2 regions of the Dactylosporangium sp. NPDC005572 genome follow, and region 1 is predicted to be linked to the other one. Evidence: predicted binding sites of a transcription regulator. Region 1 holds the regulator's gene; the other holds the start of a gene.
The links. The regulator HrcA, encoded in region 1, represses chaperone genes, less so after heat shock. The targets are predictions, from matches to a motif close to GGTTNGCACNCTCNNNNNGAGNGTGCNAACC.
Positions count from the first base shown of each region.

Region 1 (7,078 bases):
CGACGTGCACGATGCGCTCGGGTCCGGCCTGCGGGTGGACGATCAGCCCGAGCCCGAAGCCCCGCGCCCAGAGCACGTCCTCGGTGACCGCCTGCGGCGCGCGCATCTCCTCCACGGTCGGCGCGGCCAGGATGGCGCCGTTGGGGTCCATCTCCCGCGGGTCGGCCAGGAACGCCGCCCAGCGGGCCAGGTCGGCCGCGGTGCTCCACAGCTGCGCCGCCGGCCCGACCGCGCCGAAGTCGTCGGGGCGCTCGGGGTGCGCGTAGTCGGACCAGGCGTCGACCATGTACCCGGTCGCCGGCCGCGCGGGGACCGGCGCGGTGTCGTGCAGGCCGAGCGGCTCCAGGATCCGGTCCCGCAGCACCTCCTCCCAGGTGCCGCCGCGCAGCCGCCCGACGAGGTGGCCGAGCAGCGCGATGGCGAGGTTGGAGTAGTGGAACCGCAGGCCCGGCCGGAGCACCTGCTCGGCCCGGTCGAGCTGGGCCAGCAGCCCCTCGACGTCGGGGGCGGCCATGGTGTCCCACACGTCGCCGAACGGCTCCCGCTGCAGGCCCGACAGGTGCGAGAGCATCCGGCCGATCGCCAGCTCGCCGTGCGCCTTGACCGGCAGGTGGCGGGCGATCTGGTCGTCGAGGTCGAGCAGCCCGTCGTCGCGGCACTGCATGACGAGCACCGCCGTGAACGTCTTGGTGACCGACCCGATGCGCAGCTGCGTACCGGCGTCTGCCCCGACCTGGAATGTCCACAGTGGACGATCGGCACGGTGGACCGCGACGCTGAGCGCCGGCACGCGGGCCTCCGCCTGCACTCGCCGGACGATGCGCTCGTACCGCTGCGCCGGCCTCATGCCGAGACCATCGGGCCCAGCGGCCTGCCGCCGAGGACGTGCGCGTGGACGTGGAAGACTTCCTGGCCGCTGTGCGCGCCGACGTTGAAGATCACCCGGTACCCGTCCTCCTTGAGCCCCTCCCCCGCGGCGACCGCGGCGCAGGCGGCGAGCAGCGTCCCGGCGAGGGCCGGGTCGGCGGCGGCGAGCTCGGCGACGTCGGCGTGGTGCGCCTTGGGGATCACCAGCACGTGGACGGGCGCCTTGGGCCCGATGTCACGGAACGCGAGCGTCTCGTCGGTCTCGTGCACCACGGTCGCCGGGATCTCCCCCGCGACGATGCGGCAGAACAGGCAGTCATTCGTCACCTAGGCATACTAGGCCGCATGTCTGCACGCAGAGTCCTGGTCACGGGCGCCTCCCGTGGCATCGGCGCCGCGATCGCCCACGCCTTCGCCGCGAACGGCGACCGCGTCGCCCTCCACCACCGCAACTCCCCCGGCCTCGACGTCACCGCCCTGCCGGGCGAGGGCCACGCGATCGTGTCGGGCGACCTGGGCGACCCGGCGTCGGTGCGCACGTTCGTCGACGCGGCCGCCGCGGCGCTCGGCGGCCTGGACGTGGTCGTGAACAACGCGGCCACGGCGGTGGAGCACCCGATCCTGGAGCAGGGCTACGACGAGTGGCAGGCGGCCTGGCAGGAGACGCTCGCCGTCAACCTGGTCGGCCCGGCCAACGTCTGCTTCTGCGCGGCCCGCCACCTGGGCCCCGGCGGGCGGATCGTCAACGTGTCGTCGCGCGGCGCGTTCCGCGGCGAGCCCCGCTACCCCGCCTACGGTGCGGCGAAGGCCGGGCTCAACTCGATGACCCAGTCCCTCGCGCTGGCCCTCGGGCCGAGCGGCATCGCCGTCAACGCTGTCGCCCCGGGCTTCGTCGCCACCGACATGGGCCAGGCGATCATGGACCAGGGCGACGGCGACGCTATCCGTGCGCAGAGCCCGTTCAACCGGGTCGCGCGCCCCGACGAGGTCGCTGCGGCGGTGCTGTTCCTGGCGTCGTCGGAGTGGGCCTCGGGCTCGGTGCTGGACCTGAACGGCGCCAGCTACTTCCGCTGACGTCGACGCGGCTGCCTTATCAACGTACCCGCCGCCGCCAAATCGCCGCACCACGCGACTACCCCGCGTGACCGGCGCAGCCTACCAGCGGCCGAGCCGCACCGAGAGGGCCGCGATCGCGGCCGCGCCGGCGCTCGAGGTGCGCAGCACCTCCCGCCCCAGCCGCACGGGGCGGGCGCCGGCCGCGCTCAGCGTGTCCAGCTCCTCCGGGGCGATGCCGCCCTCGGGGCCGACGACCAGCGTGATGTCCGTCGAGGAGGGCAGTTCGACGGCCGACAGCGGTACCGCCGCCTCCTCGTGCAGCACGAGGACCGCGCCCTCCAGCCGCAGCTGCCGAACGGGCTCGGTGACCTCGGGCAGCCAGGGCCGGCGGGACTGCTTGGCCGCCTCCCGCACCGTGGACCGCCACCGCTCCAGGGGCTTGGCGTCCTTCCACCGCGCGATGGAGCGGGCCGCCTGCCACGGCACGATCCGGTCGACGCCGAGCTCGGTCATGAGCTGGACCGCCAGCTCGCCCCGCTCCCCCTTGGCGATCCCCTGCACGACGGTGATCGCGGGAGCAGGGGCGGGCACCTGTTCGACGCCCTCGACGTCGAGCTCGAGCACGCCCTTGCGGGCGGCGGTGACGACCGCCGTCGCGATCCCGCCCCGGCCGTCGCCGAGCAGGAGGCGCTCACCCGCGGTGATCCGCTGCACGTCAGCGGCGTGGTGCCCCTCGGGCCCGTCGAGGCGGAACGCCCCCGGGGCCGCCGGCAGCGAGCCGACCAGGAACAGCGGCAGGCTCACGCGTGGCCGTTGAAGGCGTCCCGCATACGGGAGAAGAAGCCGCCCTGCTTCGACAGCTCGGCCACCTCCTCGCCGCGGGAGCGGGCGAACTCGCGCAGCAGGCGCTCCTGCTCCGGCTCCAGCCGGGTCGGGGTGCGCACGTCGAGGTGGACGTAGAGGTCGCCGCGGCCGGTGCCGCGCAGGTGGGGGACGCCCTTGCCGCGGATGCGCAGCGTGGACGTCGGCTGGGTGCCCGCCTTGACGTCGACCGTCTCCTCGCCGTCGAGGGTCTTGATGGTCAGGCGGGTGCCGAGGGCGGCCGCCGTCATCGGGACCGTCACGCGGCAGTGCAGGTCGTCGTCCTTGCGCGAGTACACGTCGTGCGGGCGCTCGTGGATCTCGACGTAGAGGTCGCCGGGCGGGCCGCCGCCGGGGCCGACCTCGCCCTGCTGGGCGAGGCGGATGCGCATGCCGTCCTCGACGCCGGACGGGATCTTGACGGTCAGCGTGCGGCGGGTGCGGACCCGGCCGTCGCCGCCGCAGGTGGCGCAGGGGTGCGGGATGACCGTGCCGAAGCCCTGGCAGGCCGAGCACGGGCGGGCCGACACGACCTGGCCGAGGAAGGTGCGCTGGACCGACTGGACCTCGCCGCGGCCGCCGCAGATCTCGCAGGTCTGCGGGTGGGTGCCGGGCGCGGTGCCGGCGCCGGAGCAGGTGTTGCAGACGACGGCGGTGTCGACCGTGATCGGCGCCTCGACGCCGAACGCCGTCTCGTGCAGGTCGAGGTCGAGGCGCAGGATCGCGTCGGCGCCGGGCCGGACGCGCGGGCGCGGCCCGCGGCTCGACGTGGTGCCGAAGAAGGCGTCCATGATGTCCTGGAAGCCGACGAACGCGCCGCCGGCCGGGCCGCCACCGCCGCCGCTGGGCGCCAGCGGGTCGCCGCCCAGGTCGACCATCTCCCGCTTGCGGGGGTCGGACAGGACCTCGTAGGCGGCGTTGATCTCTTTGAACTTCTCCTGCGCGGCCGGGTCGGGATTGACGTCCGGGTGGAACTCGCGGGCCAACCGCCGGTAGGCCCGCTTGATCTCATCGGCCGTGGAGTCCCGCTTGACGCCGAGAATCCCGTAATAGTCCTTCGCCACTGAGTCCTATGCCCCTGACTCGTCCATGAGATTGTTCAACTTCCTTCAGGCGACGCCCGACACGGCCGCCGCGCTCGGTCACCCGGTTAACTTTGCGCCAGCATGTCGCCCACGTAGCGTGCCACGGCGCGCACGGTGGCGATGTTGCCGGGGTAATCCATCCGGGTCGGGCCGAGCACGCCCATCCCGCCGACGACGATCGACCCCGGGCCGTAGCCGGTGGCGACGATCGACGTGCCGCGCAGATCCTCGATCTCGTTCTCGTCGCCGATGCGCACCCGAGTCATGCTGGGCTCCACCTCGCCGAAGAGCTTGAGCAGGATGACCTCTTCCTCGAGCGCCTCGAGGATCGGGCGGAGCGAGCCCTGGAAGTCGAGCAGCCCGCCGCGGGCGAGGTTGGCGGTGCCGGCGAGCGCGATGCGCTCCTCGGTGCGCTCCACCAGCGTCTCCAGCAGGACCGTCGACAGGGCGGCCATCGGCGGGCGCAGGGCCGGCCCGGACTCCTCGACGAGGGCCTGGACCAGCGGCGGGGTGTCGACCAGCCGCTTGCCGACGAGCTTCTCGTTGATCCTCCGGCGCAGCTCGGTGACGTCGTCGGCGAGGATCGGGCCGGGCAGGTCGACGAGGCGCTGCTCGACCCGGCCGGTCTCGGCGATCATCACGACCATGAGCCGGGTGGTGGAGATCGGCACGAGCTCGAAGTGCCGGACGCTGGCCCGGGACAGGCTCGGATACTGCACGACGGCGACCTGCCGGGTGAGCTGCGCGAGCAGGCGGACGGTGCGGTGGACGACGTCGTCGAGGTCGACCGCGCCGATCAGGAACCGCTCGATGGCCCGGCGCTCGGCCTGGCTGAGCGGCTTGATCCGGGACAGCTTGTCGACGAACAGCCGATAGCCGGCGTCGGTCGGGACCCGGCCGGCGCTCGTGTGCGGCTGCCGGATGTATCCCTCGTCCTCCAGCACCGCCATGTCGTTGCGCACCGTCGCCGGCGACACGCGCAGGTTGTGCCGCTCGACCAGCGCCTTGCTGCCGACCGGCTCCTGGGTGGCGACGTAGTCCTCGACGATGGCGCGCAGCACTTCCAGCTTCCGCTCGTCAAGGGCCATGGCACCTCCTCGAAGACTGGCACTCCCGCGTAGTGAGTGCCAGTCTACGTCGCCGGGGCGACCAAGGCGATGATCCGTTTTGAGCGCAATCTGGCAGTCCGGCCCTGGTCTGCGCAAAGTTTGTCGAAAAGAAGTCATGCCGTGTCGCTGGCGCCGCTTGATCGGTGCCCCTACCGTGACCCCCATGAGTGAACCACCTCGCCCCCCGGGGGAGTACGGCTCGCCGTCGGACCCCAATTACCCCCCGCCCACCTCGGGCGGTGGTTACGTGCCCCCCACGTCCGGCGCGGGCTACCAGCCGGGTTACGACCAGCAGCAGTACCAGCAGCCCGGTGCCTACGGCTACCAGCAGCCGGGTGCCTACGGCACCCCGGGCGCGCCGGTCGGCTACGCGAACAGTGACGAGAAGACCTGGGCGCTCATCGCCCACTTCGGCGGCATCATCCTCGGCTTCATCGCGCCGCTGATCGCGCTGCTGGCCAAGGGCAACGAGTCCCCCACGGTGAAGGCGCACGCCAACGAGGCGCTGAACTTCCACATCACGTGGGGCATCGCGATGATCATCGCTGTCGTCCTGTCGGTCTGCTCGTTCGGCATCCTGTTCTTCGTGCCGTTCCTGGTCTGGATCTTCATCATCATCTTCGCCATCATCGGCGGCATGAAGGCCAACGGCGGCGAGCTGTACCGCTACCCGGCGACCTTCCGCTTCATCAAGTAAGTCACGCACGTCCGCTTCGGCGCGCGCCCCGCTCACGTGAGGGCGCGCGCCACCAGATCGGCCAGCAGCCGCCCGCGCAGCGTCAGCACCGCCCGGCCGGCCTCGAACGCGCCGGCCTCCAGTTGCCCGTCGGCCAGGCAGTCGCGGGCCGCGGCGAGCGCACCCGGCGGGAGCATCGCCAGCGGCAGCCCCTCGGCGAGCCGGATTCGCAGCAGCACGTCCTCCATGTGCTGTTCTTCCCTCGTCAGTACCTCACGGGCCTGCCCGGGCGACGCCCCGTCCGCGAGCCGCGCCGCGTAGGCGTGCGGGTGTTTGACGTTCCACCAGCGCACCCCGCGCACGTGGCTGTGTGCGCCCGGACCGAGCCCCCACCAGTCGCCGCCGCGCCAGTAGAGCTCGTTGTGCCGGCAGGGTGCCTCGCGGGACCAGTTCGACACCTCGTACCAGCCCAGCCCGGCGGCGGTCAGGGCCTCCTCCGCCTGCAGGTAGCGGTCGGCGGCGACGTCGTCGTCCGGGTAGGGCAGCTCGCCGCGGCGCATGCGGGCGGCCATGCGGGTGCCGTCCTCGACGATGAGCGCGTAGGCGCTGACGTGGTCGACCCCGGCGTCGACGACCGTGCGCAGCGAAGCGGCGAAGTCCTCGGCGCGTTCTCCCGGGGTACCGTAGATGAGATCAAGATTGACGTGGGTGAATCCAGCGTCGCGCGCCTCCTCGGCCGCCCGCGCCGGCCGGCCCGGGGTGTGCCGCCGGTCCAGCACCGCCAGCACGTGCGGCGCCGCGGACTGCATGCCGAGCGAGATCCGGTTGAACCCGGCCGCGCGCAGCTCGCGCAGCGCCGCCGGATCGACCGACTCGGGGTTGGCCTCGGTCGTGACCTCGGCGTCCGCGGCGAGGCCCCACGTGCGGTCGATGCCGGCGAGGATGCGGCCCAGCTCGGCCGGGGGCAGCAGGGTCGGCGTGCCGCCGCCGAAGAACACGGTGTCGACCCGGGGCGGGCGGACCACCTTCGCGGCGAGGGCCAGCTCGTCGAGGACCTGCTCGACGTAGCCGGTGCTGACCACGCCCTCACTCGCCGTGTAGGTGTTGAAGTCGCAGTAGCCGCAGCGGGTGGCGCAGAAGGGCACGTGGACGTAGACGCCGAAGCCCTCCGCGCCGGCGGTGTCGGCGACCCCGTCGGGGAGGGAACCGTCGAGTGGGATCGGCTCGCCTTCTGGCAGTGCTCCGGGCATTTCACTAGTGTGCCCGCATGTCTCTCGTGCGGTCACAAACCGAGCGGGGCGTGGCGACGCTCACCCTCGACAGCCCGTCCAACCGCAACGCGCTGTCGACGGCGCTGATCGAGGAGCTGCTCGCCGCCCTGGCCGCCGCCGAGGCCGACGACACGGTCCGGGTCGTCGTGCTGA
Region 1 covers NZ_JBEXCY010000105.1:597-7,674, forward strand. The annotation lists gene ABZS66_RS36630 (serine hydrolase domain-containing protein) at 1-847, opposite strand, end outside; gene ABZS66_RS36635 (histidine triad nucleotide-binding protein) at 844-1,194, opposite strand; gene ABZS66_RS36640 (SDR family oxidoreductase) at 1,213-1,941, shown strand; gene ABZS66_RS36645 (16S rRNA (uracil(1498)-N(3))-methyltransferase) at 2,023-2,727, opposite strand; gene dnaJ (molecular chaperone DnaJ) at 2,724-3,848, opposite strand; gene hrcA (heat-inducible transcriptional repressor HrcA) at 3,935-4,957, opposite strand; gene ABZS66_RS36660 (DUF4870 domain-containing protein) at 5,142-5,675, shown strand; gene hemW (radical SAM family heme chaperone HemW) at 5,708-6,904, opposite strand; gene ABZS66_RS36670 (enoyl-CoA hydratase-related protein) at 6,922-7,078, shown strand, end outside.

Region 2 (7,078 bases), on a different contig from region 1:
GCGGAAATAGCCGATCTTGTGGTTGTGCCGGGCGGTGCCGCCTCCAGTCGCTGAAGCTCGACACAACCGCAAGATCGGCGCTCTTCCGGTGGCAGGATGGCGGCATGGAGAACTCACACCCCATGTTCACCAAGCACACCGACACGCTGGAGCGGGCGCTGACCGCGATCGCCGAGCGGTCGTACTGGTCCGCGTTCCCTGAGTCACCCAGTCCCCGCGTCTACGGCGAGACCGCCGCGGCCGACGGCGAGGCGGCCTTCCGGGCCTACCTCGGCGCCGACTTCCCCCTGAAGGACCAGCCCGGCGTGACCGACTGGGTCGCGACCGAGACGTCGCCGTTCGGCATCGCCCTCGACGTGCGCTACCCGCACCTCGACCCCTCGTTCCTCGACGCGATGACCGCGGCCCGGCCCGCCTGGCGCGCGGCCGGCCCGCAGGCCCGCACCGGCGTCTGCCTGGAGATCCTGACCCGCCTGCACGCCGCCTCGTTCGAGTTGGCCAACGCGGTGCACGCCACGACCGGCCAGGCCTTCGTCATGGCCTTCCAGGCCGGCGCCCCGCACGCGTTCGACCGGGCGCTGGAGGCCATCGCCTACGCCTACCGTGAGATGACCCGCACGCCCGCCACCGCCGACTGGGAGAAGCCCGCCGGCAAGGGTCAGACGCTGCACATGAGCAAGACCTTCCATGTCGTACCGCGGGGCATCGCCCTCGTCATCGGCTGCAACACGTTCCCGACCTGGAACTCGTACCCGGGCTTCTTCGCCTCGCTGGTGACGGGCAACCCCGTCGTCGTCAAGCCGCACCCGCGCGCGGTGCTGCCGCTCGCCATCACCGTGAAGATCGCCCGCGAGGTGCTCGCCGAGGCCGGCTTCGACCCCAACCTGGTCGTGCTCGCCGCCGAGGCGCCCGGCGAGGGCCTGGCCAAGACGCTCGCCCTGCGCCCCGAGGTGCGCATCATCGACTTCACCGGCTCGACCGAGTTCGGCGACTGGCTCGAGGGCAACGCGCGGCAGGCCGCCGTCTACACGGAGAAGGCCGGCGTCAACACCATCGTGGTGGACTCCACCGACGATTTCGCCGGGATGTGCCGCAACATCGGATTCTCATTGGTGTTGTACTCCGGGCAGATGTGCACGACGCCGCAGAACATCCTCGTCCCGTTGGCCGGCATCGCCTCCGACGAGGGGCACAAGAGCCTCGACGACGTCGCGGCCGGCATCGCGGACGCGGTCGGGAAGCTCACCGCCGACCCGGCGCGCGGCGTCGAACTCACCGGCGCGATCGTGAACGACAACGTTCTCTCCCGAATCGAGAAAGCGTCTCACGTTGGTGAGTCGGTGCTCGAATCCTCAGACGTTTCGCATCCGGCGTACGAAGGCGCCACCGTCCGCACGCCACTCATCCGGAAACTCGGTGCGGACGATGCCGAGACGTATGGCACCGAGTGGTTCGGCCCAATTTCGTTCGTTGTCGCCACCGATTCCACTGCGGGCAGTTTGCGGATCTTCACCGACACCGTCGGACGGAAGGGCGCATTGACCGCCTCGGTCTATTCCACATCGCCGGATGTGCTCGACGAGATGGAAGAGGCGGCGCTGGACGCAGGCGTGCATTTGTCAGTCAACTTGACCGGCGGGGTCTTCGTGAACCAGTCGGCGGCGTTTTCCGACTTCCACGCCAGCGGTGCCAATCCGGCGGCCAATGCGGCGCTCACGGACGGTGCGTACGTGGCCAACCGCTTCCGGGTCGTCCAGTCCCGCCGCCACGTCTAGTTACCTACACGTAGTCGCCGGGCGATGCTTGACTCGGCAAAGAAAGGTCGCCGAGAAGGCATGCTCGGCGACCTTTTCCACCTGCTTGATTCGTGACCTTGCTGTCCGATTTGGGCCTGTCGAGGGCTGCCTTAGCTCGTGTACCGTGCGTTTCGGTCGTCGTTCCTTCGCCGGTGCCACCCCCGGACCCGGCGTCGTGGGTCGAAGACCCGCCGGCTGGTCCCCACAGCCAGCCGAGTGACGCAGAAGGACCGAAGTAGAGGAAGTGCACCGTGGCACAGGGCACCGTCAAGTGGTTCAACAGCGAGAAGGGCTACGGCTTCATCGCGGTCGACGGGGGACAGGACGTGTTCGTCCACTTCTCCGCGATCCAGATGGACGGCTACAAGTCGCTGGAAGACGGACAGCGCGTCGAGTTCGAGATCGCGCAGGGCCAGAAGGGCCCTCAGGCAGAGGGGGTCCGGCTCCTCGCCTGACGAAACGTCCGCAGAAACCCCGCCGGGGCACCGTCCTCATTGATGAGGATCGGTGCCCTGCGTCTTTTTCCGGACGATTCGCGGGATGCGAAGCCATTCGTCCGAATTAACGGCTTGGTCACTTCTTCGGGCTTGCCGGCGCCGCCGGGCCCTGCGGGGCCCCCGCGGCGGTTGCGCTCCGTGATCAACCCGTCGTTGCGCTGCGTGGTCGTCCACCTCGGGCGTCACCCGGGCTTTGCTTGCACTCGACCGGGCAGAGTGCTAAACAAGGTGTTGGCACTCCCAACTGGTGAGTGCCAACGGTCGGGGCGGTGCAGTCCTCCGGTGTGCAAACACCGAGAGGCTGGTCGTCGCGGGCTATTCCGGCCCGACCAACGAGGATCCGGTGGATCCCCGAAGGTGCGAAAGCAGGCGGTGAGCCGCCGGCCCCACGCGGGTCGCAGGCGAATCGTGGATGTCCAGGAGGACAACGCCGAATGGCCAAGATTATCGCGTTCGACGAGGAAGCGCGCCGCGGTCTTGAGCGGGGCATGAACACCCTCGCCGACGCCGTCAAGGTGACGCTGGGCCCGAAGGGCCGCAACGTCGTCCTCGAGAAGAAGTGGGGCGCCCCCACCATCACCAACGATGGTGTGAGCATCGCCAAGGAGATCGAGCTCGAGGACCCGTACGAGAAGATCGGCGCCGAGCTGGTCAAGGAGGTCGCCAAGAAGACCGACGACGTTGCCGGTGACGGCACGACGACGGCGACCGTCCTGGCCCAGGCGCTCGTGCGCGAAGGCCTGCGCAACGTCGCGGCCGGCGCCAACCCGATGGCCCTGAAGCGCGGCATCGAGGCGGCGGTCGCGTCCGTCGCCGACGAGCTCGCCAACCTGGCCAAGGACGTCGAGACCAAGGAGCAGATCGCCTCCACCGCCTCGATCTCCGCCGGTGACTCCACGGTCGGCGAGATCATCGCCGAGGCGATGGACAAGGTCGGCAAGGAAGGCGTCATCACCGTCGAGGAGAGCAACACCTTCGGGCTCGAGCTGGAGCTCACCGAGGGCATGCGCTTCGACAAGGGCTACATCTCGCCGTACTTCGTGACCGACACCGAGCGGATGGAGGCCGTCCTCGACGACCCCTACATCCTCATCGTCGAGTCGAAGATCTCCGCGGTGAAGGACCTCCTCCCGGTGCTGGAGAAGGTCATGCAGTCGGGCAAGCCGCTCGCGATCATCTCCGAGGACGTCGAGGCCGAGGCCCTGGCGACCCTCGTGGTGAACAAGATCCGCGGCACCTTCAAGTCGGTCGCCGTCAAGGCCCCCGGCTTCGGTGACCGCCGCAAGGCGATGCTGACCGACATCGCGATCCTGACCGGTGGTCAGGTCATCAGCGAGACCGTCGGCCTCAAGCTGGAGAACGCCGACCTCGGCCTGCTCGGTCGCGCCCGCAAGGTCGTCGTGACCAAGGACGAGACCACGATCGTCGACGGCTCGGGCGACGCCGAGGCCATCAACGGCCGCGTCGCGCAGATCCGTGCCGAGATCGAGAAGAGCGACAGCGACTACGACCGCGAGAAGCTGCAGGAGCGCCTGGCCAAGCTGGCCGGCGGCGTTGCGGTCATCAAGGTCGGCGCCGCGACCGAGGTCGAGCTCAAGGAGCGCAAGCACCGCATCGAGGACGCCGTTCGCAACGCGAAGGCGGCCGTCGAGGAGGGCATCGTCCCGGGTGGTGGCGTCGCGCTGGTCCAGGCCGGCAAGACGGCGTTCGACAAGCTCGACCTGGTCGGCGACGAGGCGACCGGTGCGCAGATCGTGAAGGTCGCGCTCGACGCCCCGCTGCGTCAGATCGCGGTCAACGCGGGCCTCGAGGGCGGCGTCGTCGTCGAGCGCGTGCGCAACCTGGAGGCCGGTCACGGCCTCAACGCCGCGACGGGCGACTACGTCAACCTGCTGGCCGAGGGCATCATCGACCCGGCCAAGGTGACCCGCTCCGCGCTGCAGAACGCCGCGTCGATCGCGGCCCTGTTCCTCACCACGGAGGCCGTGGTGGCGGACAAGCCGGAGAAGGAGAAGGCCCCGGCCGGCGCCCCCGGCGGCGGCGACATGGACTTCTGAGTCCGAGCTCACGTGAACGGGCCGGGCACCGCAAGGTGCCCGGCCCGCTTCGCGTTCTGTAGGCCGCGGGACGACACATGCGTGGGGCGCTAGCCGCAGGTTTCGCGCAGGACGCGCAGTGTGTTGTCCCAGCCGAGCGCGCGCAGCTCGCGCTCGGACCAGCCGCGGGAGCTCAGCTCCTCGAACAGGGCCGGGTACGTGCTCACGTCGTGCAGGCCGTCGGGCAGCACCTCGGTACCGTCGAAATCCCCGCCCAGGCCGACCGCTCCGAGGCCCGCCACCGAGCGGACGTGCTCGACGTGGTCGGCCACATCGCTGATGGTCGATGGAGGGCACGGGTTGGCCGCGATCCACGCGGTTCGTTCCCGCTCGAAGTCCGCGGTGTCCCACGGGGACGTGATGGCGTCCTCGACGCGGTACAGCTCGTCGCCCCACTGCCGGCACGCCTCGTTCAGGAAGAACGGCACGAAGGTCACCATGACGACGCCGCCGGTGTCGCGCACGCGGGCCAGGACGTCGTCGGGGACGTTGCGCGGGTGGTCGCACAGGGCCCGGGCGGACGAGTGCGAGAAGAACGCCGGGGCGGTCGACGTGTCCAGCGCGGCGTGCATCGTGGCCGGGGCGACGTGCGACAGGTCGACCAGCATGCCGAGCCGGTTCATCTCGCGTACCACCTCGTGCCCGAACGGCGACAGGCCGCCGACTGCCGGCTCGTCGGTCGCGCTGTCCGCCCACGTGGTGTTCCGCGAGTGGGTCAGCGTCAGGTACCGCACGCCGAGGCGGTGCAGCGCCCGCAGTACACCCAGGGAATTGTCCAGACAGTGACCACCCTCGGCGCCGAGCAGGGACGCGATGCGCCCCGAGGCGGCGATGCGCACGATGTCGTCGGCGCTCGTGGCCAGGGCCAGGTCGCCGGGGTGGCGCTCGGCCAGCCGTCGAACAAGGTCGATCTGTTCCAGCACCTGTACCGCGGCGGTCGCCTCCGGCCGGTCGACCGGCACGTACACGGACCAGAACTGCGCACCCACCCCGCCTTTGCGCAGCCGCGGCAGGTCGGTGTGGAGCTTGTGCCCGCTCAGATCCGTCCCGATGTCGAGCCGGTCGTGCGGGTCGCGCACGCGCAGGCGCCATGGAAGGTCGTTGTGTCCGTCGATGACCGGTACAGCAGCGCTCATGGCTCGACCTTATGCGTGTTTTGCCGCGTCCTCATACGGTGAAGTGGCCTGCACGACGGCGGCGAACGCGGCCATCGTGCACCGCTACAGCGCCTTGCCGTAGATCCAGAAGATGCGCTCGATGCGCGCGCCGACGGCCTTGGAGTAGAACGCGACCGGCCCGGCCCAGCCGATCTGCGCGGTGTCGTGCCGGTTCGCCCGCTGGTCGGCGAGGCAGCGCCGCAGCAGCACCCGCCCGACCCCGAGCCCTTCCGCGGCCGGCGCCGTGCCCATCGGCCCGAACCAGCTGGGCCGGTTCGCGCCGTACGCCGCGAAGCCGAGGATCTCCCCGTCCCGCACGGCCACGTAACACCCGGCGCCGTCCCGCCCGATCGACTGCCCGACCTCCCAGGCCCACCCGTCGCCCCAGATGGAACGCACCCACTCGCTGGTCTCCGGCGGCGCCTCCATGACCTTCACCCCGGCCCCGGCGAGCCGGTTCTCGTCCCGCTCGGCGTCGTCGCTGCTGCGGTGCAGGTCGGCGGTCATGTTCCAGGCGGTGTCCTCAAGGCCGTACCCGCTCTTGTTGGCAAGACAGACCGCCGCGGTGTACCGCACGTCGATCCCCGGCCAGGCGTAACACGGCGGGTTCCCCCCGAGCCGAACCCGCTCACACCCGAGCCCGCGCAGCCGGTCCTCGGCCGCGGCCAGCAGCTGACTCCCGACGCCCCGCCGCCGCGCGCTTTCTCGCACGGCAAGCAGCTCGACGTAGCCGAGCCGCGGATCCCGATCGCTGACGGACCCGAAGACGACCCCGTCCCCGCGGCCGTCCACGAACCGAAACCCGATCCGCCCGCCCGGCCCGTCAGCGAGCCGCCGCACAAGCAGCCGCGCCTCGCCCGAGTCACCGTCAAGATCAAGCGCCTCGGCCGCGATCCGCGCAGCGGTGTCCAGCTCCGCAAGGTCCACGATCATTTGGTAAACATACCTAACTGTTACCGCGCGGGCCGCCGCAAACAGGCCCACCCACCCAGGTCGTCACCACGATGTAACAAACCCTGTTACAGCCACCGATGACCAACCCGGTGCCAGCCTTCCATGATCAAGGGAAACATCTGGCCGCCATAACAACCACAAGTTTCCCTCGATCATGAGCGATTCGACGGACGCCCCGAGGGCGGGAGAGTCGAGGGCGCGCTGCCGCCCGCTCCGCCCGCCGCCGGCTGGCCGCGTAACGGATATTTCGGATCTGTCGGTCACGGAGCACCTGCGGCTCGGGGCGTGGCGATGGGCTGACGGCGGGGTGGGGCGAGCGCGGCATTGGAAGCGGCCGCGCCCACAAGCCGAGGCGGGCCGGTGGGTGGGCGCAAGGCGGACGGGAACGGCGATGGGCGCTTTGTCCACTTGGTGAGTGCAAGCCGAGGGCGGCTCGGGTGGCGTCGAGCCCGCGGTCGGGGAGCGCCCGCCGAATGGGCGCCGTGGTGGGCACTTTGTCCACATTCTGACGGACGGCGGCGAGATGACGTGGGATCGGCGCGGACGGGACGAGGGCGGTGATGGGCGGCTGTGCCTAC
Region 2 covers NZ_JBEXCY010000003.1:33,425-40,502, reverse strand. The annotation lists gene ABZS66_RS02480 (MFS transporter) at 1-10, shown strand, start outside; gene paaN (phenylacetic acid degradation protein PaaN) at 105-1,775, shown strand; gene ABZS66_RS02470 (cold-shock protein) at 2,048-2,251, shown strand; gene groL (chaperonin GroEL) at 2,728-4,350, shown strand; gene ABZS66_RS02460 (dipeptidase) at 4,440-5,525, opposite strand; gene ABZS66_RS02455 (GNAT family N-acetyltransferase) at 5,610-6,479, opposite strand.
Region 2: groL (chaperonin GroEL) is a predicted target of HrcA. The motif match lies at 2,523-2,553, and genes of this name have one in related genera.